One region of the Shinella sp. Sh6 genome, then DNA from elsewhere that is predicted to be linked to it. Evidence: riboswitches for the same ligand, from Rfam matches in the RefSeq annotation. Region 1 holds a riboswitch; each other region holds the start of a gene.

Evidence for each region. Region 1 has a riboswitch for thiamine pyrophosphate ahead of thiC (phosphomethylpyrimidine synthase ThiC). Riboswitches for the same ligand answer to the same signal wherever they lie in the genome.
Region 2: it holds a riboswitch for thiamine pyrophosphate, as region 1 does, so the genes downstream of both, thiD (bifunctional hydroxymethylpyrimidine kinase/phosphomethylpyrimidine kinase) here and thiC (phosphomethylpyrimidine synthase ThiC) in region 1, are expected to answer to the same signal.
Region 3: it holds a riboswitch for thiamine pyrophosphate, as region 1 does, so the genes downstream of both, thiB (thiamine ABC transporter substrate binding subunit) here and thiC (phosphomethylpyrimidine synthase ThiC) in region 1, are expected to answer to the same signal.

What each region holds. Positions count from the first base shown of each region.
Region 1 is NZ_AP044005.1:2,924,882-2,934,726, reverse strand. Features, by position in the region: gene ACZ5TO_RS14015 (L-fuconate dehydratase) at 1-872, opposite strand, end outside; gene ACZ5TO_RS14010 (IclR family transcriptional regulator) at 1,028-1,819, shown strand; gene ACZ5TO_RS14005 (amidohydrolase family protein) at 1,879-2,712, shown strand; gene ACZ5TO_RS14000 (thiamine phosphate synthase) at 2,713-3,318, opposite strand; gene ACZ5TO_RS13995 (thiazole synthase) at 3,315-4,088, opposite strand; gene thiS (sulfur carrier protein ThiS) at 4,090-4,287, opposite strand; gene thiO (glycine oxidase ThiO) at 4,284-5,258, opposite strand; gene thiC (phosphomethylpyrimidine synthase ThiC) at 5,261-7,072, opposite strand; TPP riboswitch at 7,164-7,280, opposite strand; gene ACZ5TO_RS13975 (Bax inhibitor-1/YccA family protein) at 7,594-8,310, opposite strand; gene ACZ5TO_RS13970 (anti-sigma factor family protein) at 8,335-9,108, opposite strand; gene ACZ5TO_RS13965 (sigma-70 family RNA polymerase sigma factor) at 9,095-9,640, opposite strand; gene ACZ5TO_RS13960 (hypothetical protein) at 9,772-9,845, opposite strand, start outside.
Region 2 is NZ_AP044005.1:3,815,212-3,825,056, forward strand. Features, by position in the region: gene gshB (glutathione synthase) at 1-559, shown strand, start outside; gene ACZ5TO_RS18260 (YifB family Mg chelatase-like AAA ATPase) at 814-2,343, shown strand; gene cysK (cysteine synthase A) at 2,390-3,358, opposite strand; gene ACZ5TO_RS18270 (LysE family translocator) at 3,456-4,073, opposite strand; gene ACZ5TO_RS18275 (GNAT family N-acetyltransferase) at 4,136-5,023, opposite strand; gene dut (dUTP diphosphatase) at 5,028-5,492, opposite strand; gene ACZ5TO_RS18285 (peptide chain release factor 3) at 5,578-7,158, shown strand; TPP riboswitch at 7,370-7,466, shown strand; gene thiD (bifunctional hydroxymethylpyrimidine kinase/phosphomethylpyrimidine kinase) at 7,506-8,315, shown strand; gene ACZ5TO_RS18295 (LysE family translocator) at 8,319-8,930, opposite strand; gene ACZ5TO_RS18300 (AraC family transcriptional regulator) at 9,009-9,803, opposite strand.
Region 3 is NZ_AP044005.1:3,414,134-3,423,978, reverse strand. Features, by position in the region: gene cobF (precorrin-6A synthase (deacetylating)) at 1-699, opposite strand, end outside; gene ACZ5TO_RS16400 (AraC family transcriptional regulator) at 828-1,649, opposite strand; gene ACZ5TO_RS16395 (MFS transporter) at 1,760-2,959, shown strand; TPP riboswitch at 3,054-3,164, shown strand; gene thiB (thiamine ABC transporter substrate binding subunit) at 3,203-4,210, shown strand; gene thiP (thiamine/thiamine pyrophosphate ABC transporter permease) at 4,212-5,837, shown strand; gene thiQ (thiamine ABC transporter ATP-binding protein) at 5,830-6,549, shown strand; gene ACZ5TO_RS16375 (M48 family metalloprotease) at 6,764-8,269, shown strand; gene ACZ5TO_RS16370 (IS110 family RNA-guided transposase) at 8,515-9,444, shown strand; gene ACZ5TO_RS16365 (NAD(P)/FAD-dependent oxidoreductase) at 9,537-9,845, opposite strand, start outside.

The sequences.
Region 1 (9,845 bases):
ACGGCCTCGCGGATCGCCCTGTGGCCGGCGATGTCGTCCGGGCTCGTCGGCTCCTCGATGAAGAAGGGCTTGTAGGGCTGCAAGGCCTTCACCCAGTCGATCGCCTGCCCGACCTCCCAGATCTGGTTGGCGTCGATCATCAGCGTGCGTCCGTCGCCGATCACCTCGCGGGCGATGGAAAGGCGGCGCTTGTCGTCCTCGAGGTCGCGGCCGACCTTCATCTTGATATGGGTGAAGCCTTCCACGACCGCCTCGCGGCAGAGCCGGCGCAGCTTCTCGTCGTCATAGCCGAGCCAGCCGGCCGAGGTCGTGTAGCAGGGATAGCCCTCCTTCTCGAGCGTCGCGATGCGCTCCGCCTTGCCCGCCTCGGCCTTCTTCAGGATGGCGAGCGCCTCTTCCGGCGTCAGCGCGTCGGTGAGGTAGCGGAAGTCGAGGATGGAGAGGATTTCTTCCGGGCTCATTTCGGCGACGAGGCGCCAGACGGGTTTGCCGGCCTCCTTGGCGAGGAGGTCCCAGACGGCGTTGACCAGGGCGCCGGTCGCCAGATGCATCGCGCCCTTGTCCGGGCCGATCCAGCGCAACTGGCTGTCGCTCGTCACATGCCGCCAGAAGGCGCCGGGGTTTTTCCGTACCTCGGCAAGGTCGAGGCCGACCACCAGGTGCTTCATCGCCTCGATGGCGGCGCAGCAGATCTCGTTGCCGCGGCCGATGGTGAAGGTGAGGCCGTGGCCCTCCAGCCCCGGCCTGTCCGTGCCGAGCACGACATAGGCGGCCGAATAGTCCGGGTCCGGGTTCATGGCGTCCGAGCCGTCGAGGCTCTGCGAGGTGGGAAAGCGCAGGTCGACCGAGCGCAGGCTGGTGATCGTGGTCATGGGAAGGCCCCTGAAGCAAGGTTCTTGCTCATGAGTGAGCATTTCATTTATATACAAGTGAAAAGCACGCTTTCGTCAAGGGCAAATGCCGCTTCCGGCTTGCCGCCCGGCGGCTTCTGCGCCTATGAATGGCGCCGTTCAAAAGAGGATGGACCGTGGAGGAAGAGAACGAGCGCTACCGCGCCCCGGCGCTGGACAAGGGGCTCGACATCCTCGAGCTCTTGGCGGGCGTCGACGGCGGCCTGACGCAGGCGGAGATCGCCAAGCGCCTCGCCCGCAGCCCGAACGAATTCTACCGCATGCTCGACCGGCTGGTGAAGCGCGGCTACGTCACCCGCATCGACGGCGACCGCTTCACCCTGACGCTGAAGCTCTTCGGCCTCGCCCAGCTCCATGCGCCGGTGCGCCGGCTCGTCTCCTTCGCCGTGCCGGTGATGCGCGAACTTGCCGAAGCCTGCCGGCAGGCGAACCAGCTCGTGGTCTTCGACCGCGGCAATCCGGTGGTCATCGCCCAGCAGGAGGCGCCCGGCTACTGGGGCATCTCCATCCGCGTCGGCTCGCGCATCGGCCTTTTCGACACGGGCTCCGGCCATGTGCTGCTCGCCTTCCGCCCGGAGGTGGAGCGCGCCCGCATGATTGCCGAACATGCCGGCGAAGGCGGCGCGGACGGGCGCATGACGGCGGAATTTTCCGCGCGGCTCGATCTTATCCGCGCGCGCGGCTACGAGATAATGCCGAGCGCGCAGACGGCCGGCGTCATCAACCTTTCCGCCCCGGTGCGCGGGGCGGACGGCACGGCGATCGCCGCGCTGACCGTGCCCTATATCACGCTGATCAACACGCCGGGCGCACCCGACATCTCCGCCGCCATCCAGCTCGTCACGCAGGCGACCGCGCGCCTTTCGGACATGACCGGCGCGGGCTTCACCGCGGAAGGCGACGCATAATTCGTATTTGAACGGCTCATTCTTCTGTGCCAGTCTGCCGTCCCGAGGAGGCCCGCCGCATGATCGTCGACACCCACCTGCATCTCATCTACCGCGACCGGCTGTCCTATCCGTGGCTGGCCGGCACGCCGCCGCTCGACGCCGATTTCACCCACGAGACCTATGCGCGCGAGGCGCGCCGGCTCGGCATCGTCGCGGCGCTGCACATGGAGGTGGACGTCGCGGAAGAGGACATGGCGCGCGAGACGGAGATGGTCAAGGCGCTTTCGCGGCAGGCGGGGAGCCTCCTTGCCGGCGCCATCGCCTCCTGCCGGCCGGAATCGCCGGATTTCCCCGCCTATCTCGAAACGGTCCTTGCCGATCCCTTCGTGCGCGGCTTCCGCCGCGTGCTGCATGTCGTGCCGGACGACGTTTCCGAGGGCGCGCTCTTCCGCGAAAACATCCGCCGGCTTGCGGGAACCGGCCTCAATTTCGATCTCTGCGTGCTGCCGCACCAGATCGAGAAGGCCATTGCGCTTGCCGATCTTTCCCCCGACGTCTCCTTCGTGCTCGACCATTGCGGTGTACCGGACATCAAGGGTGGCGGCTTCGATGCCTGGAAGGGGCCGCTCGCCGAGATCGCCCGCCGGCCGAACGTGACGGTAAAGCTCTCCGGCATCCCGGCCTATGGCGCGGAGGACTGGACGCTGGAGGACCTCAAGCCCTATTTCGCCCATGTGGCGGAGAGCTTCGGCTTCGGCCGCATGGTCTGGGGCAGCGACTGGCCGGTCTGCACGCTGGGCGGCGGGCTTTCCACCTGGGTTGGCGCGACGCAGGCGCTGCTCTCCGGCGTCAGCCTGGAGGAAAAGCGCCGCGTCCTTTCGGAAAACGCCCGCCGGCTCTGGAAGATCTGATCAGCGCCAGCGGGCCGTCCGGGCGATCCATTCGCGGGTGCGCGCCTCCGGCTCGGCGCTCCGCGTGATGTCCGTCACCACGGCGGCGCTGTCGGCGCCGTTCCCGAAGACGACGGAAAGGCGGTCCGGGTTGAGCCCGCCGATGGCGACAAGCGAAAGCGGCGCGATGCGCGCCTTCCACACCTTCAGCCTTTCCACCCCCTGCGGCGCCCATTTCATCTGCTTGAGGATTGTCGGCCAAACGGGGCCGAGGGCGACGTAGTCGGGGCTTGCGGCAAGCGCGGTTGCGAGCTCCGCCTCGTCGTGGGTGGAAAGGCCGAGCTTCATTCCGGCGGCGCGGATGGCGGCGATATCGGCCTCCGCAAGGTCCTCCTGTCCCAGATGCACGAAGTCGCAGCCCTCCTTGATGGCGATCCGCCAGTAGTCGTTGACGACGAGCTGGCAGCCATGGGCGGCGCAGGTGGCTTTCGCGCGGCGGATCTCGGCGCGCAGGTGCGCCTCCGGCAGGTCCTTCATGCGAAGCTGCACGAGCTTTACGCCGAGCGGCACGAGGCGGTCGATCCAGCCGGCGCTGTCGACGATGAGATAGAAGGGATCGAGCGTCATGCGAAGACGGCCTTTCCGATGACGGGGGTGGAGGGGACGGCCATGTCGCGCGGTTCCAGTGGCACGGCCCTGTGCGCCAGCCGTCCCGCCTCGATGGCGAGCGCAAAGGCCTCGGCCATCGCGGCGGGATCGCCGGCGCCGGCGACGGCGGTGTTGAGCAGCACGGCATCGTAGCCGAGTTCCATGACGGCATTGGCATGGGACGGGCGGCCGATGCCGGCATCGACGATCAGCGGCACATCCGGGAAATGCGCCCGGAAGGTTTTGAGCGCCGCCGGGTTCACCGGCCCCATGGCCGAGCCGATCGGCGCGCACCAGGGCATCAGCACCTTGCAGCCGGCCTCCAGCAGCTTTTCGGCGACGACGAGGTCGTCGGTCGTATAGGGGAAGACCTGGAACCCCTCGCCGGTCAGGATGCGCGCCGCCTCGACGAGGCCGAAGACATCCGGCTGGAGCGTATCGTGATGGCCGATCACCTCCAGCTTGATCCAGTCCGTGCGGAAGACGTCCCGCGCCATCTTCGCCGTCAGCACCGCCTCCCGCACGCTGTGGCAGCCGGCCGTGTTGGGCAGGACCCGCACGCCGAGATCGCGCACGAGGTCGAAGAAGGCCCCGCCCGCCTTGCCACCCGCCGTCTCGCGGCGGAGCGACACGGTGACGATTTCCGCCTTCGCGCGCCGCACCGCCTCGGCGAGGATGGCGGGGGAGGGATAGCGGGCGGTGCCGAGCAGCAGGCGCGATTCCACCCATGTATCGTAGAGCTTCAGCATCTCAGCCTCCCTGCATGGGCGAGAGGATTTCGATGCGGTCGCTTTCGCCGAGCGTGAAGGCGGCGCGGTCCTCGCGATGCACCAGTTCGCCGTTCACCGCCGTTGCCAGCCATTCGCCCTCGTAGTCGAGGGCCGAGAGGAGATCGGCGAGCGTTGCGGCGGTTGTCTCCTGTTTCTCGCCGTTGACGATCAGGGTCATGAGGCTTTCCTTTCCGGTTGTTCGGCAAGCAGGCGCCGCGCGACCTCCCCGGCCATGGCGGGCGCGAGCAGGAAGCCGTGGCGGTAGAGGCCGTTGACATGGAGGGTCGTCCCCGCCTCCGTCACGCGCGGCAGGTTGTCGGGAAACGCCGGGCGGATGCCGGCGCCCGTTTCCGTAAGCCGTGCCTCACCGAAGGCAGGATGCAGGGCATAGGCGGCATTCAGCAGCTCCATCAGCGAGCGGGCGGTGACGGGGCCGGCATCGTCGCTCTCGATCATCGTCGCGCCCACCATGAAGCGACCTTTCCCGCGCGGCACGATGTAGATCGGGTGGCGCGGATGCAGGAGGCGCACGGGGCGGGAAAGGGTGATCTCGCCGGTTTCCAATGCCAGCATCTCGCCGCGCACGCCGCGAAGCTCGGGCAGGCGGCCGATCTGCGCAGCGCCGGTGCAATCGACGATACGGTCGTATCCGGCGGGTTCTTCCGCGCTGGCGAAGAGGAAGCGCATGCGCGCCTCCTCCAGCCCCGCTGTCAGCGCCGCGAGCGTATGGCGCGGATCGAGATGCGCCTCCTGCCGGAAGAACAGCGCCCGGCGGAAACGGCCGGCAAGGTCCGGCTCCAAGGCGGCGATGCCCGCTTCGTCCAGCCATTGCCAGCCGCTCGTGCGGCCGGCGAAGCGGTCGAGCTCGCCGGCATCGCGCCCGCTGGCAACCACCAGTGTTCCCTGCCGCTGCACATGGCCGGGAAGCGCCGCCTCCCACCAGTCGGCGGCGCGGCGGCCGAGCGTGAGGACGGGTTCCTCCGCGCTCTCCCGCTCGCACCACGGCGCCAGCATGCCGCCGGCATAGCCGGAGGCGCCGAGGCCCGCCGCCGCGTTGCACTCGGCGATGGTGACGTCGAAGCCGTGGCGATAGAGCTGCCAGGCGACCGTCAGGCCGGCGACGCCGGCGCCCTTGACGAGAATGCGCATGGTCATTCCCCCGCAAGCGGCATGTAGAGCTCGCCCCCCTCGCGGAACCTGGCGGCCATCGCCTCCAGCCCCTCCTTCTGCGCCTCGGCGCGGATATCGTGCGAGATGCGCATGGAGCAGAATTTCGGCCCGCACATGGAGCAGAAATGCGCGACCTTGTGCGCCTCCTTCGGCAGCGTCTCGTCGTGGAAGGCGCGCGCCGTCTCCGGGTCGAGCGAGAGGTTGAACTGGTCCTCCCAGCGGAACTCGAAGCGGGCGCGCGACAGGGCGTCGTCGCGGATTTTTGCCGCCGGATGGCCCTTGGCGAGATCGGCGGCATGGGCGGCGATCTTGTAGGTGATGACGCCCACCTTCACGTCGCCGCGGTCGGGCAGGCCGAGATGCTCCTTCGGCGTCACGTAGCAGAGCATGGCGGTGCCGAACCAGCCGATCATCGCCGCGCCGATGCCGGAGGTGATGTGGTCGTAGCCCGGAGCGATGTCCGTCGTCAGCGGCCCGAGCGTATAGAACGGCGCCTCGCCGCAGGTCGCAAGCTGCTTGTCCATGTTCTCCTTGATCTTGTGCATCGGCACATGGCCGGGGCCTTCGATCATGACCTGGCAATCCTTCGCCCATGCGATCTGCGTCAGCTCGCCCAGCGTTTCGAGTTCGGCGAATTGCGCGGCATCGTTGGCATCGGCGATGGAGCCGGGGCGAAGGCCGTCGCCGAGCGAGAAGGAAACGTCGTAAGCGCGGCAGATGTCGCAGATATCTTCAAAGTGCTCGTAGAGGAAGCTCTCGCGATGATGGTGCAGACACCACTTGGCCATGATCGAGCCGCCGCGCGAGACGATGCCGGTGACGCGGTTCACGGTCAGCGGAATGTAGTGCAGCCGCACGCCGGCATGGATGGTGAAATAGTCGACGCCCTGCTCGGCCTGCTCGATCAGCGTGTCGCGGAAGACCTCCCAGGTGAGGTCCTCGGCGATGCCGTTCACCTTTTCCAGCGCCTGGTAGAGCGGCACGGTGCCGATGGGGACCGGCGAGTTTCGGACGATCCATTCGCGGATATTGTGGATGTTGCGGCCGGTCGAAAGGTCCATGACCGTGTCGGCGCCCCAGCGGATCGCCCAGACCATCTTCTCCACCTCCTCCGCCATGGAGGAGGTGACGGCGGAGTTGCCGATATTGGCGTTGATCTTCACCAGGAAATTCCGGCCGATGATCATCGGCTCGGCTTCCGGGTGGTTGATGTTGGCGGGGATGACCGCCCGTCCGCTCGCGACCTCCTGGCGGACGAATTCCGGCGTCACGAAATCGGGAATGTGCGCGCCGAAACTCTCGCCGTCGCGGGCGAGCGCCTCCTTCGCGGCCTTGCGGCCGAGGTTTTCGCGGATGGCGATGAACTCCATCTCCGGCGTGACGATGCCGGCGCGGGCATAGGCGAGCTGCGTCACGGCCCGGCCGTCCTTCGCGCGGCGCGGGCGGCTCAGCACCGGGAATTCCGGCGTCAGCCGCTCGCCGGTGGCAAAGCCGTTGTCCTCCGGGCGGACATGGCGGCCGTCATAGGCCTCGGTGTCGCCGCGGGCGGCGATCCAGCCTTCGCGAAGGCGCGGCAGGCCGGCCTCGATGGCAACGGCATGGGCGGGATCGGTGTAGGGACCGGAGGCGTCGTAGACGGTGACGGGCGGCTCGCCGGAGGTCGGATGCAGGGCGATCTCGCGCATCGGCACGCGGATATCCGGGTGCAGTTCGCCGGGAATGTGGATCTTCCGCGAGGCGGGCAAGGCGCCGGTCGTGACGGTGGGGGTGAGTTTCTGGGCGGCAATGTTCATCGGTGAGGCTCCAAGTTTGCAGTTGGAGACCCAGTCCTAGAGCCGGAATGATGGAAGGACGCCGATGCGCAATCCGGTTCACGGATTGCCCCTCACAGCGCTTGCACCGTCCCTACGCCAGTATGAACTGGATCAGGTTCAACGGGTCACTGCGCTGCGGATGCCAGCAGTATCTCAGCCCCTTGTCGGGACCCCCCTGGTGAATGCGGTAAGCAAAAACGCTATGGGAGGATTTGTCAACATAGGTATTTTATGTAAGTATTTGCTTACTTTTTGTTGCGCTGCGCATTGATGATATCTAGCTGAAACAACAATCGAATTACGCCCCGCGTGACGCCCTCTCCGTCGTCATCCTCGGGCTTGACCCGAGGATCCACCGAAACGGCACGCGTGGAATTTGGGGCATGGATCCTCGGGTCAAGCCCGAGGATGACGAAGGAGAGGGGAGAGAGGAGGGGCTTGGCGGAAAGAAAAACGGCGGGGCATAGCCCCGCCGTCCCAGTTGACGTGGCTTGGGAAAACTATTCCCGCTCGCCCGTGAAATTCAACAGCAGCTGGAAGATGTTGACGAAGTTGAGGTAGAGGGAGAGCGCGCCGAAGACGGCCATCTTCTGCTGGGATTCCTGGTCGATGTTCTCGGCATATTGCTCCTTGATGTTCTGCGTGTCCCAGGCGGTGAGGCCGACGAAGACGGCGATGCCGATCACCGAGATGGCGAACTGCAGGGCGGTCGAGCCGAGGAAGATGTTGACCACGGAGGCGATGACGACGCCGATGAGGCCCATCATCAGGAAGGAGCCGAACTGCGAGAGGTCGCGCTTCGTCACGTAGCCGTAGAGGCTCGTCGTGCCGAACATGGTGGCGGCGATGAAGAAGGTGCGGGCGATGCTCGTGCCGGTGAAGACGAGGAACACCGAGGCGAGCGAGAGGCCCATGACGGCGCAGAAGGCCCAGAAGGTCATCTGCGCGGCGCTTGCCGACATCGTCTGGATCCTGAACGAGAAGAAGAAGACGAAGGCGAGCGGCGCCAGCATCACCACCCATTTGAGCGGCGAGGTGAAGATCGGCACGTAAAGCGCCGGCGTGGAGCCGACGACAAAGGCGACGAGGCCGGTGATGACGAGGCCGGCGCCCATATAGTTGTAGATGCGCAGCATGTGCTGGCGCAGGCCCTCGTCGAAGAGGGCGGCCGACTGCGCCTGCGCGCCGTGGCCGTATCGCTGCTGGATGGGTTCCATGGTGGTTCTCCTTTGTAGGGGGGATCAGTAGAGCGTGCGCAGGAGGTCCCGCGCGGTTCCGGCGAGGTCGTCGGCCTTGCGGCTTTCCGAGACCAGCGCATAGGCGACGTCGCCGATCTGCCAGTAGGCGGCGCGGGCATTGTCGGCGTGGAAGAGCAGGACCTGCTGCACGGCGAAGGAGCCGGGGCGCACGGCGAAGAGCGACAGGCGCTCGCCCTTTTCCGGCTCCAGTTCCAGCTCCACGCTCGGGCCGTAGACGGAGGGGTAGACCTGCGCGTCGATCACGCTCCAGCCCTCCGGCAGGTCCGGCAGGACGATGGCCGTCGCTGAGCGGATTTCCGCCGGGTCGAAGCCGTCGGTCTCCGGCTGCGATGCCATGGCGTCGCGCAGGAGCGTGGTGCGGTGCGCGCGCACGGCCTCCTCCACGAAGGCGGGCGGCGGGGTGGAGGCGATGACCTCCGTTGCACCGAACGGGCCGAAGGCGGCATGGGCCGCCCAGCCGGCGGCGACAAAGAGCGCGATGGTGGCGGCGCGGCGCAAGCCCGTGAAGACGCGGCGGCGCGACAGCGAACGCTCCAGGAGCCGCGCGGCCTCGCGCGTCGCGAGTCGGCCCGGCGTGCGGTGGTCGGCGAGCGCCAGGCGCAGTTCGTCGCGCACGCGCAGGTCCTTCATGATCTGCGCGGCGACCTCCGGCCGTTCCGAGAGATAGGCTTCCACCTCGATGCGCCGGCCGACGGCGAGCTGCTCGTCGACATAGGCGTTGAGGTCGGATTCGAGGATGGGATCATTGCTTGTCATCGCCAGTGCCTCCGACGAGTCTGAGATGGGTGCCCGGGCCGGCCCGCTCGCCCTGCTCGAAGGCGCGCAGGCGCTGGCGCGCGCGGGCGACGCGCGACATCAGCGTGCCGACGGGAATGCCGAGCGCCTCGGCCGCCTCCTGGTAGGAAAGCTCCTCGATGGCGACCAGGTGCAGGGCCGCGCGCTGCTCTTCCGGCAGGGCGAAGAAGGCGTTGCGGAGCTGCGTGAGGCGGACCGAATGGTCCTGGTCGGCGGGCGCCACGGTCTGAGCGATCCCGGCGAGGGCGTCGAGGCGGCGCTCCTGCGAGCGGCGCTGGCGCAGCCGGTCGACATGGGCATTGTGCAGGATCGACATCAGCCAGTTGCGCACATTGGCGCCGGTGCGGAAGGTCCCCTGCCGCTCATAGGCCTTCACGAGCGCGTCGTGCACGAGGTCTTCGGCCTCGTCCGCACTGCGCACGAGCGAGAGCGCATAGCGCCGAAGCGCGCCGAGCTGGCCGATCACGTTGAAGCCGGGTGTCTTTCCGTTCATGCCCCAGTATACGGAACCCGGGCCGCTTCCATTCCATCCCTATCGAGAAAAAATCGCATGGGGATTGCAAACGGGATCGACGGCCGGTCCTCAGACGAGGGCCGGCCGTGCGATATGCCTTGGAGAATGGATCAGCAGAGCGGCGAGCGGTTCATCAGCATGATGTCGCTCGACGTCAGCGTGACGCGCGACGGCTCGTCGATCT
Region 2 (9,845 bases), 890 kb from region 1:
CGTCACCGAATTCGCCGACCTGATGCCGGCAACCCTCATCACCCGCGATCCGGGCGAGATCCGCCGCTTCCGCGAGGAGATGGGCGACATCATCCTGAAGCCCCTCTACGGCAACGGCGGGGCCGGCGTCTTCCATTCCACCCGGGACGACCGCAACCTGTCCTCGCTGCTCGAAATGTTCGGCCAGCTCTTCCGCGAGCCCTTCATCGCCCAGCAATACCTGCCGGACGTGCGCAAGGGCGACAAGCGCATCCTGCTCGTCGACGGCGAGCCCGTCGGCGCCATCAACCGCGTGCCGGCCGAGCATGACAGCCGCTCCAACATGCATGTCGGCGGGCGCGCCGAGGCGACGGAGCTGACCGCGCGCGAAAAGGAGATCTGCGATCGCATCGGCCCGGCGCTGCGCGAGCGCGGCTTCCTCCTCGTCGGCATCGACGTCATCGGCGACTACATGACGGAGATCAACGTGACCTCCCCGACCGGCCTTCGCGAAGTCAAGCGCTTCGGCGGCGCCGACATCGCGGCGCTTCTGTGGGACGCCATCGAGCGCAAGCGCTGAGCCTTCCGCACGGCGCTGCGGGGCGTTCCGTTCGCGGACGTCCCGCCTTCGTTCCGCAAATACAACCGCATGCAACCGGCGCGGGGAAAAATCGCCCGCCGGTTCTATAATTGTTCTTGTTTCATTCCCTGTTCCATGCCAGATTTGCAGATGCAACCCAGAGGCGGTTGCGGGCGCGGGTTTCGGCAGAAACGTGTTGCGGCGTCGTCATGCGCCATGAACGGCGCGGCGCTGCGGGGCAGGCGGGGGCAGGCATGGTGGCGCGGGTCGGTACGATTGCATTCCAGGGCATCGAGGGTGTGCCCGTCGACGTGCAGGTCATGGTGGCGCCCGGCAAGGTGGGCATGCAGATCGTCGGCCTTGCGGACAAGGCGGTGGCCGAGAGCCGCGAGCGGGTGCAGGCCGCCCTTCATGCCTCCGGCCTTTCGCTTCCGCCCAAGCGGGTGACGGTCAACCTCGCGCCGGCCGATCTTCCCAAGGAAGGCAGCCACTACGACCTTGCCATCGCCCTCGGCCTCATGACGGCGCTCGGCGCCGTGCCGGGCGATGCGCTTGGCGGTTATCTCGTCATCGGCGAACTGAACCTCGACGGCACCATCGCGCCCGTCGCCGGCGCGCTGCCCGCCGCCATGGCCGCCAATACGCTCGGCAAGGGCCTCGTCTGCCCGGCGGAAAACGGCGCGGAAGCGGCCTGGGCCGGCGGCGGCCTCGATATCCTTGCCCCGCGCAGCCTGATCGCGCTCGTCAACCATTTCAAGGGAAGCCAGGTCCTCTCCCGCCCCACCCCGGCGATCCGGGCCGCAGCATCCGATATGCCGGACCTTGCCGATATCCGCGGCCAGGAAAGCGCCAAGCGCGCGCTGGAGGTGGCGGCCGCCGGAAACCACAATCTCCTGATGGTCGGCCCGCCCGGTTCGGGGAAATCCATGCTGGCCGCGCGCCTTGCCGCCATCCTGCCGCCGCTCTCGCCGGCCGAGTTGCTGGAGGTCTCGATGATCCATTCCGTCGCCGGCCAGCTTTCCGGCGGGCGGCTTTCCGACCGGCGGCCGTTCCGCACGCCGCACCATTCGGCCACCATGGCCGCGCTCGTCGGCGGCGGTCCGCGCGCCCGGCCGGGCGAGGCTTCGCTCGCCCATAACGGCGTCCTCTTCCTCGACGAATTGCCGGAATTCTCGCCGCAGGCGCTCGATGCGCTGCGCCAGCCGCTCGAAACGGGCGAGTGCGTCATCGCAAGGGCCAATCACCGCGTCAGCTATCCCGCCGCCGTGCAACTGGTCGCGGCGATGAACCCCTGCCGCTGCGGCATGGCGGGCGAGCCGGGCCGCACCTGCGCCCGCGGCCCCCGCTGCGTCAGCGATTATCAGGCCCGCATCTCCGGTCCATTGCTCGACCGCATCGATATCCGCATCGACGTGCCGGCCGTCTCGGCGGCCGATCTCCTGCGTCCCGGCACGGCGGAGGCGAGCGAAGCCGTCGCCCGCCGCGTCGCGCGCGCCCGGGCGCTGCAGGTGGATCGCTTTTCCCGGCTCGGCATGGCCTCGGTCACGAGCAATGCCCGCGCCTCAACCGCGATCGTCGAAAAGGTCGCCGAGCCCGATCCGGGCGGCCTCCAGCTTTTGCGCGATGCGGCGGAGAAGATGCGCTTTTCGGCCCGCGGCTATCACCGGGTCCTGAAGGTCGCCCGCACGCTCGCCGATCTCGACGAGGCACCGACCGTCGGCCGCATCCATCTGGCCGAGGCGATCTCCTACCGCATCGCCGGCGAGCGGCTGGCCGCGGCATAGCCGAAACAGGCAGGCCCGCCGCACCCATGGCGCGGCGGGCGTCCTCTCAGCCCCCGAGGCCCTCGAAGAGCGCGGTCGAAAGGTAGCGCTCGGCGAAGGAGGGGATGATGACGACGATGGTCTTGCCGGCATTTTCCGGCCGGCTGCCGACCTTGGCGGCGGCGGCGAGCGCCGCGCCCGAAGAAATGCCGACCGGCACGCCTTCGAGGCGCGCGACGAGGCGGGCATTCTCGAAGGCTTCGTCGTTGGTGACGGTGACGACCTCGTCATAGACGCCCGTGTCGAGGACGGCGGGCGCAAAGCCCGCGCCGAGGCCCTGGATCTTGTGCGGGCCGGGCGCGCCGCCGGAAAGGATCGGGCTGTCCGCCGGCTCGACGGCGACGACCTTGAAGCCGGGCTTCCTGGCCTTCAGCACCTGGCCGGCGCCGGTGATCGTGCCGCCGGTGCCGATGCCGGAAACGAGGATGTCGGCCGCGCCCTCCGTGTCGTTCCAGATCTCCTCGGCCGTCGTGCGGCGGTGGATGTCGGGGTTGGCCGGGTTCTCGAACTGCTGGGGGATGACGGCATCCGGGATGGCGGCGGCCAGTTCCTCGGCCTTGGCGATGGCACCCTTCATGCCCTTCGGCCCCTCGGTCAGCACCAGCTCGGCGCCGAGCAGCAGCAGCATCTTGCGCCGCTCGACCGACATGGTCTCCGGCATGGTGAGGATGAGGCGGTAGCCCTTGGCCGCCGCGGCGAAGGCGAGCGCGATGCCGGTATTGCCGGAGGTCGGCTCGACGAGGGTCGACTTGCCGGGCGTGATCTTGCCCTGGGCTTCCAGCCACTCGATCATCGCCACGCCGATGCGGTCCTTCACGGAGGCGATGGGATTGAAGAATTCGAGCTTGGCGAGCAGGGTCACCACGACGCCCTTTTCCTTCGCGAACTTGTCGAGCCGGACGAGCGGCGTATTGCCGACGGTCTCGGTGATGGAGGCATAGACGCGGCCGCGGCCGGGCTTTCGTGTATCGGTCATCGATTACTCCTCGGTTCTTCCGGCAAGACCATAGGAGGGAATGCGGCCTTGGGCGAGTCCGGATTCGTCCGGCAAAAAGCCGCAGGCGACGCGCCGCCTATGCCGCGCGCGTCGCGATATAGGCGGCCGTGCCGGCAAGGACCCCGGCCGCGAGCCGGTTCAGCCGCCGCAGCGCCTTCGGCTGGCGCATGAGGAGCCGCGCCCGCGAGGCAAGCGCGATATAGGGCACCAGCACGGCGAGGAGCACGATGAAGGTCGCGGCCAGCAGCACGCCGTAGTCCCTGAGCCCGACCGCATTGAGATCGACCAGCGTCGGCACCAGCGCCACGTAGAAGAGCATGGTCTTGGGATTGCCGAGCGTCACGAAGAGGCCGGAGAGGAACGACATGGCAAGGCTCGTCGAGCCCTTCGCCTCGATGTTCTGGGGCAGCAGGCCGGTCGTCCAGAGCTTCCAGGCGATATAGCCGAGATAGAGAGCACCGGCGATCTTGATGAGAAGGAAGGCCGTGGTGAAGGTCTGCGCGATGAAGGCGAGGCCGAGGATGACCGCGGTGAGGTAGAGCATGTCGCCGAGGATGAGGCCGAGCCCCATGAAGAAGGTCGGCCGGAAGCCCGAGCCGAGCGCGCGGGCGACGATCGCCGTGATACCGGGGCCGGGAATGACGGCGGCGATGAACAGCGCGCCGCAATAGGCGAGAAGAACGGCAAGGGTCATGGAAGGCTCCTTCGGATCGTCTTTTATCGCGCCTGCAAGCCCGCCGCAATGAGCGGGTCGGGTCAGAACTCCGCCGTCGGCGGCAGGCCGAAGGGCAGCGCCGGCCGAAGGTCTTCCGCCGCGCGCAGCATCAGCGCGAGCTCCCCCGTTTGCGGCACCGCGCGCGCCTCCCAGCCGAGATGATCCGGCGCGAAATGCACGGTGACATGCGGCGGCGTCACCCGCAGGCTAGCGAGAATATCCGCAAGGCGGGGAATGTGCGCACCGACGATGTCGACGAGGCCGAAGCTGCCGTCTTCCTCACGCCGCCAGGCGACGACGGCGTTGGCCTCTTCCATCAGGTCGAGCCGCAGGTCCGTATCGAGCGCCGCATTGAAAAGGAACATCTCCTTCTGCCGCAGCGGCGCGAACCGGTCCGAGACGGGCCGCCGGCCCTCCAGCAGGCGGGCGAGCGCCGTGACATCGGCCTCGCTCGCCATATCCAGCCGCCGCACCGGGCCGGCCTTCCCTTGGGCAGGCACGGGCCCGACAAAGCGATGCAGCGCCATCGGGCAAAAGCCGTAGCGCCGATAGAGCTCCGGCGTGTCGGTGAGGAGCGCGACGGCCTCGAAGCCCTCGGCATCGCAATGGTCGAGCGCCGCCTGCACGACGGTGCGGTAGAGGCCGCGTCCGCGAAAATCCGGCCGCACCGCGCCCGATTGCAGGCCGGCGGCGCGCACGAAGACGCCGTCCACGACGAGCGGCAGCGAGAAGGCGGTGATATTGGCGATGCAGGCGCCGGCCGCATCGAAGAAGGCGAAGGGAACGCTCGACGGATCCGGTCCGCCGAGCCGGTCGAGGATCGTCACGTCGATGCCGAATGTGTCTTCGAGGAGGGCCGCAAGCGCAAGCCAGGCGGCCGTGTCGCCGAAATAGTCCTGCCGGAAGGTGAGGCCGTTTCGGCCGGGCATGGCCTCAGCGCACGCCGGTGGAGCCGAAGCCGCCGGCCCCGCGCGCCGTCTCGCTCGCCTGCGCCGCCTCGTTCACCGCCACCTGCGTCACGGGGGCGATCACCATCTGGGCGATGCGCATGCCGCGTTCGACGGTGAACGCCTCCTCGCCGAGATTGACGAGCAGCACCTTCACCTCGCCGCGATAGTCGCTGTCGACGGTGCCGGGCGTGTTGAGGCAGGTGATGCCGTGCTTGAAGGCGAGGCCGGAGCGCGGGCGCACCTGCCCCTCGTAGCCGTGCGGGATCTCGAAGACGAAGCCGGTCGGCACCAGCGCGCGCTTGCCCGGTTCCAGCACCATCGGCGCCTCGACGGCGGCGCGCAGGTCCATGCCGGCCGCGCCTTCGCTCTCGTAGGCGGGAAGCGCGATATCCGCGCCGTGCGGCAGGCGGATGAGAAGGAGGGCGGGCTTTGTCTGCATGCGGCCCATAAGCCGGCGGGCGGGCGTGCGCGTCAATTGCACTTTCCGGGCGGAGCCTGTAAAGACGCGGCAACTCACAGGATATTGCTTGAACATGGCCGAAACCCTTGCCGAGGCGGTCTCCCGCCGCCGCACCTTCGCGATCATCGCGCACCCGGACGCCGGTAAAACCACCCTCACGGAAAAGCTCCTTCTCTTCGGCGGCGCCATCCAGCTCGCCGGCGAGGTCAAGGCGAAGAAGGACCGCATCCAGACCCGCTCGGACTGGATGAAGATCGAACGCGAGCGCGGCATCTCGGTCGTCACTTCCGTCATGACCTTCGAATATGACGGCAATGTCTTCAACATCCTCGATACGCCCGGCCACGAGGACTTCGCCGACGACACCTACCGCACGCTGACGGCGGTGGATGCCGCTGTCATGGTCATCGACGCGGCCAAGGGCATCGAGCCACGCACGCTGAAGCTCTTCGAGGTCTGCCGCCTGCGCGACATCCCGATCATCACCTTCGTCAACAAGATGGACCGCGAGAGCCGCGACCCGTTCGAGATCCTCGACGAGGTGGAGGAGAAGCTGGCGCTCGACACGGCCCCCATCACCTGGCCGGTCGGCCGCTCGAAGACCTTCTGCGGCTCCTATCATCTCGCCGACCGCACCTTCCGTGGCTCGGACACGCAGGTCCAGCCGGTGAAGATGGACGACGCCGCCGAGGTCGCGAAGCACCTGCCGGAAAACGAGCGCGAGGCCTTCATCGAGGAGATGGAACTGGCGCGCGAAGCCTGCCGCCCGTTCGATCGCGAGGCCTTCCTCGAAGGCCACCTGACGCCGGTGTTCTTCGGCTCGGCGCTCAGGAATTTCGGCGTGCGCGACCTCATCAATGCGCTCGGCGCCTTCGCGCCGCCGCCGCGCGACCAGATGGCGGACGTGCGCAAGGTCCATGCCGCGGAAGACAGGATGACGGCCTTCGTCTTCAAGATCCAGGCCAACATGGACCCGAACCACCGCGACCGCATCGCCTTTGCCCGCGTCTGCTCCGGCATGCTGGAGCGCGGCATGAAGGTGCGCCTTGCCCGCACGGGCAAGACGATCGGCCTTTCGGCGCCGCAGTTCTTCTTCGCCTCGCAGCGCCAGCTTGCCGATACGGCCTATGCCGGCGACGTCGTGGGCATTCCCAACCACGGGACGCTCCGCATCGGCGATACGCTGACCGAGGGCGAGGCGCTGGTCTTCGAGGGCGTGCCCAACTTCGCGCCGGAAATCCTGCGCCGTGTGCGGCTGGAAGACGCCATGAAGGCCAAGAAGCTGAAGGAGGCGCTCCAGCAGATGGCTGAGGAGGGCGTCGTGCAGCTCTTCTCGCCGGAGGACGGCTCGCCCGCCATCGTCGGCGTCGTCGGTGCGCTGCAGCTCGACGTGCTGAAGGAGCGGCTTTCGGCCGAATACGGCCTGCCGGTCTCCTTCGAGATGTCGCGTTTTTCCGTCTGCCGCTGGATCTCGTCCGACAGCGCGGCCGAGCTCGACAAGTTCGTCACCCAGCGCCGCGGCGACATCGCCCGCGACCTCGACGGCGACCCGGTCTTCCTCGCGCAGGATTCCTTCTCGTTGCGCTACGAGGCGGAGCGCTACCCGGCGATCAAGATGGTGGCCATCAAGGAGTATCACGTCAGCAAGGCGTGAGATGGCGGGCGTCGCTTAGCCCCTCATCCGGCCTGCCGGCCACCTTCTCCCCGCAAGCGGGGCGAAGGGGTATGACGCACCGTTTTCCTAAAGCAATAGCGGTTCGTGGGGCACGTCCCCTCGCCCCGCTCGCGGGGAGAGGGTTAGGGTGAGGGGCAACCTTCCGCCTGCGACTTTCCCCGTGACACGCGCGCCCGCATCTGCGACAACCCTCCCCGGACAGGGGCGTCCGCCGTCAGGCGGGCTGAGAAGCACCCTTTGAACCTGAACCGGATCATGCCGGCGGAGGGAGTCGCAGGGTGCCGTTTCCCGCCGCCCGCAGGCCGCCTCCGCTAGAAGGAGGCGCTATGGCCGAGACGATTGCCAACATCCTTTCCATCGCGGGGTCCGATCCGTCCGGCGGCGCCGGCATCCAGGCCGACCTCAAGGCCTTCGCGGCCTGCGGCACCTACGGCATGGCGGCGCTGACGGCTCTCACGGCGCAGAACACGCAAGGCGTCTCCGCCGTCCATCCCGTGCCGCCCGCCTTCGTTACGGCGCAGGTCGCCGATGTCTTCCGCGATATCCGCATCGATGCGGTGAAGATCGGCATGATCGCCTCGGCGGAGATCGCCGAAGCCGTGGCGGATGCGCTCGCGCCGCACCGCGCGGTTCCCGTCGTGCTCGATCCGGTGATGATCGCCAAGGGCGGCTCCCCGCTGCTGGCGGCGGAGGCCGTCTCGGTGCTGACGCGCCGGCTGCTGCCGCTTGCGAGCGTACTGACGCCCAACCTGCCGGAAGCCGCCGCGCTTCTCGGGGCGGCGGAAGCCGTGGACCGGGCCGGCATGGAGGATCAGGCGCGGCGCCTGCTTGCGCTCGGCCCGAAGGCGGTTCTGCTCAAGGGCGGGCATCTGCCGGGCACTGAGAGCCCGGACGTGCTGGCGACGGCGGAGGGCGTGCGCTGGCTCGAAGGCGTGCGGGTGCCGACGCGCAACACGCACGGCACCGGCTGCTCGCTGTCGAGTGCCCTTGCGGCGGAACTCGGCAAGGGGCGGCCCCTTGCCGAGGCCGTGGCGGCGGCGAAGCGCTTCGTCGCCGGTGCGGTGCGCGGGGCGGATGCGCTTTCCGTCGGCTCCGGCCACGGCCCGCTGCACCATTTCCATGCGCTCTGGCGATAGGCGTCAGCGGTCGGCGAGCGCCAGCCGCAGGCCCATCAGGCCGAGGGCGGCGGCAAAGCTGCGCTGGGTCCACAGCATGACCTTCGGCCGGCCCAGCACCTGCCGGCGCAGCCCCGCGGCAAGCGCGGCATAGAGCGCGAAGACCAGGAAGGTCAGCGCCATGAAGACGCCGCCGAGGAAGAGCATCCGCACCGTCGCATCGGGTGCCTGCGCAGGCACGAATTGCGGCAGGAAGGCGAGGAAGAACAGCGAGAGCTTCGGGTTGAGGATATTGGTGAGGACGCCCTTGCGCAGGATGGAGAAGGCCCGGCCTGCCGGCTGCGCCGGTCCCGCATCCAGCGCCCCGTCCTGCCGCAGCAGGCTTCCAGCGATGAAGAGGAGATAGGCGACGCCGAGATAGCGCAGCGTCTCGAAGGCGAGCGCGCTCGCATGGAGCAGCGCGGCAAGGCCGGCGACGCTGGCAAGGATATGCGGCACGATGCCGAGCGTGCAGCCGAAGGCGGCAAGCAGGCCGGCGCGGAAGCCGCCGCCCATGCCGAGCGCCAGCGTATAGAGCACGCCCGTGCCCGGCAGGAGGATGACGACGAGCGAGGTGATGAGGAATTCGGTGGTCATGGGAGTTCCCGTGGCTGGAGAAAGCGGCAGGGAACACCGGAGGGCCGTCGCCGGTCTTGAACGGAATTGCGGGGAAGATCAGGCGAGGGCGGAAAGATAGGCGCCGGGCGTATAGCCGTAGCGGCGCGTGAAGTTGCGCGTCATGTGGCTCTGGTCGGCAAAGCCCGCCGCCATGGCCGCCTCGGCGAGCGGCGTGCCGGCGGCGATCATCCGCCGGGCAAGGTCGGTGCGGCGCTGGAGCTGGTAGGCATGCGGCGTCAGGCCGGTGAGGCGGGCGAAATCGCGCAGCAAGCGGAAACGGCCGATGCCGCACGCGTCGGCAAGGTCATGAAGCGTCACCGCCGCGGCCGGGTCCGTGTCGATCCTCTCGCAGGCGCGGGCGATCGCGGCTGCCGCTTCCTGCGGCGGTGCCCGCTCCCTCAGAACGGCGGCGAGCAGGAGGAGAAGCCGTTCCTCGCCGGCAAGGGGCGCGGCATCGCCCGAGAGCAGCGCGGCAAGGCTCGCCGAGACGAGGCGGGCGATGCGCGCATCCGCCAGCACCGGCGCGTAGAATTCCTCGCGCGGCCGTCCCTCGAAAATATCGGCGGCGGCTGTCCCGACGAGATCCGGCCGCAGATAGAGCATGCGCCAGGCGCGCGGCCCCTCGCCGAGCGGCGCGCCGTCATGCACCTCGCCGGGATTGACGGTGATCGCGTCGCCGGCCTCCGCCTCGACGAGGCCGCGCCCGCTTGCCGATTTCTGCGCGCCGCGCTCGATGAAGCCGATACCGAAGGTCTCGTGCGTATGGCGCGCGAAGCTCAGCCGGCTGTCGGCGAAGACCGCCTCGATGCCGTCGACCCGCGTCTTGAGAATCCGGAAATGCCCGTTCGCCATGGCGCGATCTTTCGGCATCCGCACGGCGGCGTCAATGCCGCA
Region 3 (9,845 bases), 490 kb from region 1:
CGCCCTGCGGCGGGTTTCGGCGATGGTTTCCGCCATGTCGGCCAGCCGGCCGGACAGGAGGATCTCGTGCGGCGTGCCGAGATAGGCGCCCCACCAGATTTCCGCCTCCGGGTCTTCCACCGTGCGGAAGGCCTGCACGCCGTCGAGCATGACGAGCGCGTCGCGCGCGCTTTCCGGCCAGCCTTCGGCAAGGCGGCGGCCGGTGGTGATCTCGACGGGAAGGCCGATGCGGTTGAGCGCGATGCCGTGGCCGGCGCAGAGCGCCTGCACGCTGGTGATGCCGGGGATCACCTCCGTCTCGAAGGAAACCCGCCCGGCGGCGCGCACATGCCCGACGACGCGCAGCGTGCTGTCGTAGAGCATGGGATCGCCCCAGACGAGGAGGCCGAGCGTCTCGTCCTCACCCATGTCGGCGAGGGTGCGCTCGTAGATCGCGGCGATGGCGTGGTGCCAGTCGTTGACGCCGTCCTCGTAGGAGCCGTCGGCCCGGCGCACCGGCACGGCATAGTCGAGGATGCGGCAGGCGGGATTTTCGAGGAAACGGTCGCAGATTTCGCGGCGGGCATCGGCGAGGAACGCCTTCTCGTCGCCCTTGGTCGGGATGAGCAGCACGTCGGCGCGGTTCAGCGCCTTGATCGCCTGCACGGTCATGTGCTCGGGGTTTCCCGCGCCGATGCCGATGACCAGTATCTTCCTCAAACCCTGTCTCCCGTGCGGCCTGCGCTCCCGGTTGCGGCCCGGAATGGGTCCCGCCTGTCCTTCCTAATCCCAAACGGCCGTAGAAAACAGCCCCCGGATCGCGCCCTTTGCCGGTCTTTTTGAGACGCTTATGCCGCCGCGCGGCTCGAAAGATAGGCGCGCGGCGAGGTGCCGAGCATGCGGCGGAACATGGTGGTGAAGGCCGGAACGCTCTCGTAGCCGGCGTCGAGCGCGACGCGTGTCACCGGCTCGCCGGCGGCAAGGCGCGGCAGGCAGGCGAAGAGGCAGGCCTGCTGGCGCCAGGTGACGAAGCTGACGCCCATCTCCTGCCGGAAGAAGCGCGTGAAGGTGCGCCGGCTCATATGGAGCTGCCTTGCCCAATCGTCGATCTTGGCGGTGGGCGAGGGATGGTCGACGAAATCGCGGCAGAGGCCGGCGAGCCGCCCGCTCGCCGGGAAGGGCAGGCCGAGGCGGCGTTCCGGCAGGCGGCCGATCTCGTCGAGGAGCAGCGCCATCACGAGGTCCGCCCGGCCCCGGTCGTCGGGCACCCGGCCCTGCTGCACGGCCGTGGCGATGAGCTGGCGGGCAAGCTCCGTCACCTCCAGCACCGCCGGCTCGGGCGAGGCCGCCTGGCCCGTCGGCGCATGGATGTAGACCGAGCGCATGCTGACGTCGCTGCACATCTCGACGGAATGCTCGAGGCCCTGCGGAATGACGAGGGCATGGCCGGGCGGGATCATCCAGCGCCCGCGGTCCGTCGCCACCAGCACCACGCCGGAAAAGACGCAGAGGAACTGCGCGCGGCGGTGGCGGTGCAGCGGCACAACATAACCGCCCGGAATATCGGTGCTGTGGACGAGGACATCCGCATTCGACTGCTCCATGCGGGCGAGATTGCGCACATGTTCGTCGTTGAGCGCCTGCAGGCGTGCGGCGGTCAATTTTTCCATCTTTGGCCCATTCGCGTAAGAAGTGGACCTCACCACAAAAGCAGGCCGCACGCAATCCTTGTAATGGAGGCGCAACGGATCTCCTCCCCTGGGACCATTTCGAGGCCACCATGTCCACTATCGTTCCTGCGGCCCCGCGCGGCGCCGTCACCACCACCTATTCCATCATCCTGGCGGTCAGCGCCTGCCACATGCTGAACGACATCATGCAGTCGCTGCTGACGTCGCTCTATCCGCTGCTCAAAGAGAATTATGCGCTCGATTTCGTGCAGATCGGCCTTTTGACCATGGCGTTCCAGGTCACGGCCTCGCTGCTGCAGCCGGCCGTCGGCCTCGTCACCGACCGCTGGCCGATGCCCTTCTCCCTGCCGGTCGGCATGGGCAGCACCTTCGTCGGGCTGATCATGCTCGCCTATGCGCATTCCTTCCCGGTGCTCGTCTTCGGCGCCTGCCTGATCGGTCTCGGCTCGGCGGTCTTCCATCCGGAATCCTCGCGCGTCGCGCGCCTTGCCTCCGGCGGCCGGCACGGGCTCGCCCAGTCGATGTTCCAGGTCGGCGGCAATGCCGGCACGGCGCTCGGGCCGCTGCTCGCCGCCTTCATCGTGCTGCCCTTCGGCCAGACGAGCGTCGCCTGGCTCTCGGTCGTCGCCCTTCTCGGCATGGGCATCCTCACCTGGGTCGGCAACTGGTATGCCGGCGAGCGCCGGCTTGCCGCGAGCCGCCCGGCCGCGAGCCGCGAGCTGCCGCTGCCGCGCGGCAAGGTCGCCTGGGCGCTCGCCGTCCTCGTCCTGCTGACGACGACGAAGAACGCCTATCTCTCCAGCATCTCGAGCTATTTCACCTTCTACACGATCAACCGCTTCGGCCTCGACGTGCAGCAGGCCCAACTCATGCTGTTCCTCTTCCTCGGCTCCTCGGCGCTCGGCGTCTTCCTCGGCGGGCCGATCGGCGACCGCTTCGGCACGCGTTTCGTCATCTGGTTCTCGATCCTCGGCGTCATTCCCTTCGCGCTGCTGCTGCCCTATGCCAACCTCTTCTGGACGGGCGTGCTGACGGTGATGATCGGCCTCATCTTCTCCTCGGCCTTCTCCAACATCGTCGTCTTCGCGCAGGAACTGGTGCCGGGCCGCGTCGGCATGATCGCCGGCATCTTCTTCGGCTTCGCCTTCGGCGCGGGCGGCCTTGCGGCGGCCCTGCTCGGCGGCGTCGCCGACAGCCGCGGCATCGGCTTCGTCTTCAAGGCCTGCTCCTACATGCCGCTGCTCGGCATCCTGACGGTCTTCCTGCCGCGCCTGCCGGCAAAGCACTGAACCTTGCCGGAAGCACGCACGAAAAGAGGCCCGGATGCACCCCGCATCCGGGCCTTTGCTATTGCGCGCGGCCGCGCGCGGCATTATGCCTTCTCCTGCTCTAACGGGGTGCCCGCAGGTTTGCCTGCCGGCTGAGAGGCGGTTTCGCCAACCCGAAGAACCTGATCCGGCTCGTACCGGCGGAGGGATTAGACGGCACATCCAGCGCCCTATTCCCGTTTGTGACCAGACAAGGAGGCGCCGATGCGCAAGACTGTTCTCATTTCGATCGCGGCGCTTGCCGCATCCCTCGCCTTTCCCGCGTTCGCGCAGGAAAAGACGCTGACCGTCTACACCTACGAAAGCTTCGTCGCCGACTGGGGACCGGGGCCGAAGGTCAAGGAAGCCTTCGAGAAGACCTGCGGCTGCAAGGTCGAGTGGGTGAGCGCGGCCGACGGCGTCGAGCTCCTCACGCGCCTGAAGCTGGAGGGCGAAGGCACGAAAGCCGACGTGGTGCTCGGCCTCGACACCAACCTCATCTCCGAGGCCAAGGCGACGGGCCTCTTCGAAAAGCACGGGCTGACATCGGAAGGCCTCACCGTGCCGGGCGGCTTTTCCGACGATACGTTCCTGCCCTACGACTACGGCCATTTCGCCGTCGTCTATGACAGCGAGACGCTGAAGAACCCGCCGTCGAGCCTGAAGGACCTCGTCGAGGGCGACGCCTCGCAGAAGATCGTCATCGAGGACCCGCGCACCTCGACGCCGGGCCTCGGCCTCCTGCTCTGGGTGAAGTCCGTCTACGGCGACAAGGCGGGCGAGGCCTGGGGCAAGCTGAAGGACCGCGTCCTGACCGTCACGCCCGGCTGGTCGGAGGCCTACGGCCTCTTCACCAAGGGCGAGGCGCCGATGGTGCTCTCCTATACGACGTCCCCCGCCTATCATGTGATCGCGGAGAACACCGAGCGCTACAAGGCGGCCGCCTTCTCCGAGGGGCACTACGTGCAGATCGAGGTGGCGGGAATGACGCGCACCTCCGACGACAAGGATCTCGCCCGGAAGTTCCTGACCTTCATGGTCGGGCCCGAGTTCCAGTCGGTCATCCCGGAAACCAACTGGATGATGCCCGTCGGCAAGACGAAGGAGCCGCTGCCGGCCGCCTTCGACGCGCTGGTGAAGCCGGAAAAGACCTTCCTGATGTCCTCGGAGGAGGTCGCGGCCAACCGCAAGGCCTGGATCGACGAGTGGCTTTCCGCCATGAGCGCGAAATAAGATGCTGTTCGCCCGCGCCGAACGCCGGACGCTGCGCGCCGCAGGGGCTTTCGCCCTTTGCGGCGTCGTCGCCTTCGTCGGCGCGGCGACGGTGGTGCTGCTCGGCCACGCGGGCGAGGGCGGCGGCGCGCCGCTCTTCGATGCCTATATCCGGCGGGTGGCGACGTTCACGCTGATGCAGGCCGTGCTCTCCACCGCGCTTTCCGTGCTGCTCGCCATCCCCGTCGCCCGGGCGCTGGCGCGCCAGCGGACCTTTCCGGGGCGCGTGTGGATCCTCCGGCTTTCGGTCGTGCCGCTCGGCCTTCCGGCGCTGGTCGCCGCGCTCGGTATCGTCGAGATCTGGGGGCGGCAGGGCGTCGTCAACGATCTCCTGCGGCTCGCCGGCCTCAAGAATCCCGTCAGCGTCTACGGGCTTGCCGGCATCCTCATCGCCCATGTCTTCTTCAACCTGCCGCTCGCCGTGCGCTTCCTTGTCGCCGCGCTGGAGCGCATCCCGCCGGAATACTGGCTGACCTCGGCCAATCTCGGCATGCGGGGCGGGGCGGTCTTCCGGCTGATCGAATGGCCGGTCATCCGAAGGGTGCTGCCCGGCATTGCCGGCCTCGTCCTCATGCTCTGCGCGGCGAGCTTCACCATCGTGCTGACGCTCGGCGGCGGGCCGGCGGCCACCACCATCGAGGTAGCGATCTACCAGGCGCTGCGCTTCGATTTCGATCCGGCGCGCGCCGTGCTGCTCGCCTTCCTGCAGATCGTCGTGACGGGCGCGCTCATCGCGCTCCTCTCGCTCTTCGGCCGCCCGCCCGAGGAGGGCGCGACGGCGGGCCGCGCGATCCGCCGCTTCGACGGGCGCCGGCGGCGCCTTGCCGACAGGCTCGTCATCCTTGTCTTCACGCTGTTCACCGCCGCCCCGCTCGCCGCCACCCTCGTCTCGGGGCTTGCGGCGGATTTCACGCGGCTTGCGCTCGATCCGCTGCTGCATCGGGCGCTTCTCACCAGCCTTGCCATTGCCTTCGCCTCGGCGAGCCTCAGCCTCGCGGTCGCCCTGCCCATCGTGCTGGTGCCGCAGCTTCTCGGCGCGGGCGATACGGGCATGGGAACGCGGCTGATGGCGCGGGCGCTGCCGGCGGTCGGCTCGCTCATCCTTCTCGTGCCGCCGGTCGTCGTGGCGACGGGCTGGTTCCTGATGCTGCGCACCTTCGGCGAGACGGGGCATTTCGCGCCCGCCATCGTCACGGTCATCAATGCACTGATGGCGCTGCCCTTCGTGATCCGCGTGCTGGAGCCGGCCTATCGCACGCATCTGGCGCGCACCGCCCGGCTGGCCCTCAGCCTCGGCATTACCGGGTTCGACCGCTTTATCCGGATCGACTGGCCGGCGCTGAAGAAACCCTTCCTCACGGCCTTCGCCTTCGCCATGGCGCTGTCGCTCGGCGATCTCGGCGCGGTCGCCATCTTCGGCGCGGAAGGCTTCGTCACGCTGCCCTGGCTGCTCTTTTCCCGCATGGCGAGCTACCGCACGGCGGATGCGGCGGGCATCGCGCTCGTCCTCGGCGTGCTATGCCTTCTCCTGACGCTGCCCTCGACGGCGGCGGACCGTTCCAGCGAAAGCCCATCGTCCGATGCCTGAAACCGCGATCCTCCTTTCCGACGTGACCGTGCGCTTTGCGGAAAAGCGGCTTGCCTTCGACTGCGCCGTCCCGGCCGGTGCGGCGGTGGCCGTCGCCGGCCCCTCGGGAGCGGGGAAATCGACGCTGTTCAACGTCATCGCCGGCTTCGAGACGCCGCGCACGGGCCGCGTCGAACTGCTCGGGAAGGACATGGCGGGGCGCGAGCCGGCGGAGCGGCCGGTCTCCGTGGTCTTCCAGGACAACAATCTCTTCGCCCACCTCTCCATCGCCGACAATGTCGGCCTCGGCATCGATCCGGGGCTGAAGCTCGATTCGGCGGCGCGCCAGAGCGTCTTCTCGGCGCTGTCGCGCGTCGGGCTCGGCGGCTACGAGCGGCGCCTGCCGGGCTCGCTTTCCGGCGGCGAGCGCCAGCGCGTGGCGCTTGCCCGCGCTCTGGTGCGGCGCCGGCCGATCCTTCTGCTCGACGAGCCCTTCGCCGCGCTCGATCCGGCCATGCGGGGCGAGATGGCGGACCTTCTCGCCGAACTGCGCGCCGAGACGAAGAGCACGATGCTTTTCATCACCCACCAGCCGGAGGATATCCGCCGGCTTGCCGACCGGGCGATGTTCATCGAGGAAGGCGCGATCGTGCTCGACGAGCCGGTACGCGATTTCCTTTCGCGTCGGGAACCACCAGGCGTTGCAAAATTCCTCGGCCATTCGGCGATCTAGCATCGGGCAGGTCATCCTGTCGCTCCGCCGCGCCACAATTTGGACGCCCCCCTGTGTCACCGGAGCCACATGAAAACCGTTTGTCGAATCGGGAGTTGCCGGCCGGGTATGGCGCGTCTATCTCATCCATTCGAAGGCGCGAAGATGCGCGCCCGCGCTGCACCCGAGGGCTGTGGCAAGGGCGCGAACCCATCAAGGGGCTTGGGCAAGAGACATGGCGAAAGCGACGCAGGAAGCTGCAACGGTATCCGGGCGCGGGGTCGTGAGACCTGCCGCGGCCTTGCTGCTGGCCGCCTTCCTCCTGGCCGGCTGCACCACGCTCTTCGAGCAGGCCTATGAGCCGGCGATCTCGCCGTCCTCCAATCCGCAGATCGTCGAGGAAGTGCAGAAGAACGATCCGCGTGCGCAGATGGGCGCCCGCGAGCATCCGCGCATCGTGGCGAGCTACGGCGGCGAATACAAGGACGCCAAGACCGAGCGGCTCGTTGCGCGCATCGCCGGCGCGCTGACGGCGGTGTCGGAGAACCCGAACCAGTCGTACCGCATCACCATCCTCAATTCGCCGGCGATCAACGCCTTCGCGCTGCCGGGCGGCTATCTCTACGTCACGCGAGGCTTGCTGGCGCTTGCCAACGACGCCTCCGAGGTCGCGGCCGTCCTCTCGCACGAGATGGCGCACGTCACCGCCAACCACGGCATCGAGCGGCAGAAGAAGGAAGAGGCCGAGGTCATCGCCAGCCGCGTGGTGGCCGAGGTGCTGTCCAGCAACATCGCCGGCAAGCAGGCGCTGGCGCGCGGCAAGCTGCGCCTTGCCGCCTTCTCGCGCAACCAGGAGCTCCAGGCCGACGTGATCGGCGTGCGTATGCTGGGCGAGGCGGGCTACGACCCCTATGCCGCCGCGCGCTTCCTCGATTCCATGGCGGCCTATGCCCGCTTCACCGCCGTCGATCCGGATTCCGACCAGAGCCTCGACTTCCTTTCGAGCCATCCGAGCGCGCCGCAGCGCGTGGAGCTTGCCCGCATGCATGCCCGCGCCTTCGGCCCGGAAGGCACGATCGGCGACCGCGGGCGCGACTACTATCTCGCCGGCATCGACGGCCTGCTCTACGGCGATGCGCCGGAAGAGGGCTATGTGCGCGGCCAGACCTTCCTGCACGGCAAGCTCGGCATCCGTTTCGACGTGCCGGCCGGCTTCCAGATCGACAACAAGGCCGAGGCGGTGCTGGCGACCGGCCCGGGCGACGTGGCGATCCGCTTCGACGGCGTCGCCGACAGCCGCGGCCAGGACCTCGTCAACTACATTTCCAGCGGCTGGGTGACGGGCCTCAGGCCCGAGACGATCCGCCCGATCACCATCAATGGCCTGCCGGCGGCGACGGCGAAGGCCGCGGCCGACCGCTGGGAATTCGACGTCACGGTGGTGCGCATCGACGGCCAGATCTACCGCTTCCTGACGGCGGTGCCGACCGGCTCGGCCGCCCTGGAGCCGACCGCGAACATCCTGCGCAGCTCGTTCCGCAAGCTGACGCCGGCGGAAGTCGCCTCGCTGAAACCTCTGCGCGTGCGCGTCGTCACCGCGCGCCCGGGCGACACGGTCGCCACATTGGCGGGCCGTATGCTGGGGACCGACCGCAAGCTCGACCTCTTCCGGCTGATCAACGCCATGACGATCACCAGCACGGTCCAGCCCGGCCAGAAGTTCAAGATCATCAGCGAATGACGGCACGGGCCGGGACCGAAAAGGTCGATCCTGGCGACGAACGAGCATCGCCCCGCGCACTCCGTCATCCTTATCTGTGTATTGCGCGAGAATATTGTATGTTCGCGTTGCGGCAGCGTACCTTGTCATCCCAGGTCGCCAGAGACCGTGTCCGAGCACGGTACGCTGCCGTTTTGCATGCTTCACCCGAACAGTTGACCGGGAGGCCGTAGACGCGGCGATCCCGCAGGATAAGGCCGGGCATCATGACGATAGCATCTTGTTTCATCGGGATCGACGTTTCCAAGGGCTGGCTGGATTGCTACATCCATCCGCAGGCACGACGGTACCGCCTTGCCAATGACGCCAAGGGGCATGCGGCGCTTGTCGAGTTGCTGGAGCGACAGGGCGGCTTGTGCGTGCTTGAGGCGACGGGCCCTTATGACCGGGCGCTGCGGCTTCACCTGCATGGTGCGGGCCAGCGGTTCCACCGTGCCAACCCGCGCAAGGCCCGCCAGTTCGCAAGGTCTGCCGGCTTCCTGGCCAAGACGGACCGGGTCGATGCGATGATGCTGGCCCGCTACGGTGCGGCGATGCCCTTGCCGGACGAGGAACCGTGCGAACCGGAACGGCAGGAACTGCGTGTGCTCATGGACCGGCGTGACCAGCTGGTGGAGATGCGCAAGAGCGAGCGCATCCGTCTGGCCGAGCCCCATGCCGATTGGATGAAGGCAAGCCTCCTGCAGGTGATCGACATGCTCGACCGCCAGATCGCAGCCCTGCAGGCGCGCATGGACGCACTCCTGGCATCGGCGCACACCCTTTTGCAGGAGGAGGCCATCCTACGCTCGGCACCGGGCATCGGGCCTGTCACGGCAAGGGTCCTGCTTGCCCACATGCCGGAACTGGGCAAGCGGAACCGGCGGGCCATCAGTGCCCTTGCCGGGCTGGCGCCGATCGCCTGCGATTCAGGCAACCTGCGGGGCAGGCGCTGTATCTGGGGCGGGCGGAAGCGGGTTCGCGACGCTCTCTACATGGCAGCCCTGGCCGCTTGCCGCTCGGGTCCCTTCCAGGCGATCGCCAAGGCCATGCGCGAAAAGGGAAAGCCCGCCAAACTCGTCCTCATCGCAATAGCAAGGCGCCTGCTCGTCACACTCAATGCCGCTATCAGGGACAACAAACCAGTGCGTACTTGACACAACAAACACAGTTGCTCGGGTCAAGCCCGACCATGACGGAAGAGAGGTGCTTATAGGCGGAAACGCCGGTCTTTTGCTTTAGCGCAGCCTCAGAGGCCGAAGGCGTCCTTGAACTGGTACCACCAGGAGCCGATGGTGGAATATTGCGCGCGGAACATGCGCCCGCCTGGGAAGGGAATCCAGGGCAGCTTCTCGAACTGGCTGTAGCGCGAGAGATCCCCGTGGATCGCCTCGCTCAGGATCTTGCCGAAGAGATGCGAGCCGGTGACGCCGTGGCCGGAATAGCCATGGGCGAAATACGTATTTTTGCCGATCTTGCCCATCTGCGGCACGCGCGAGAAGGAGAGGGCGAAATTGCCGCTCCAGGCATAGTCGATCTTCACGCCCTTGAGCGAGGG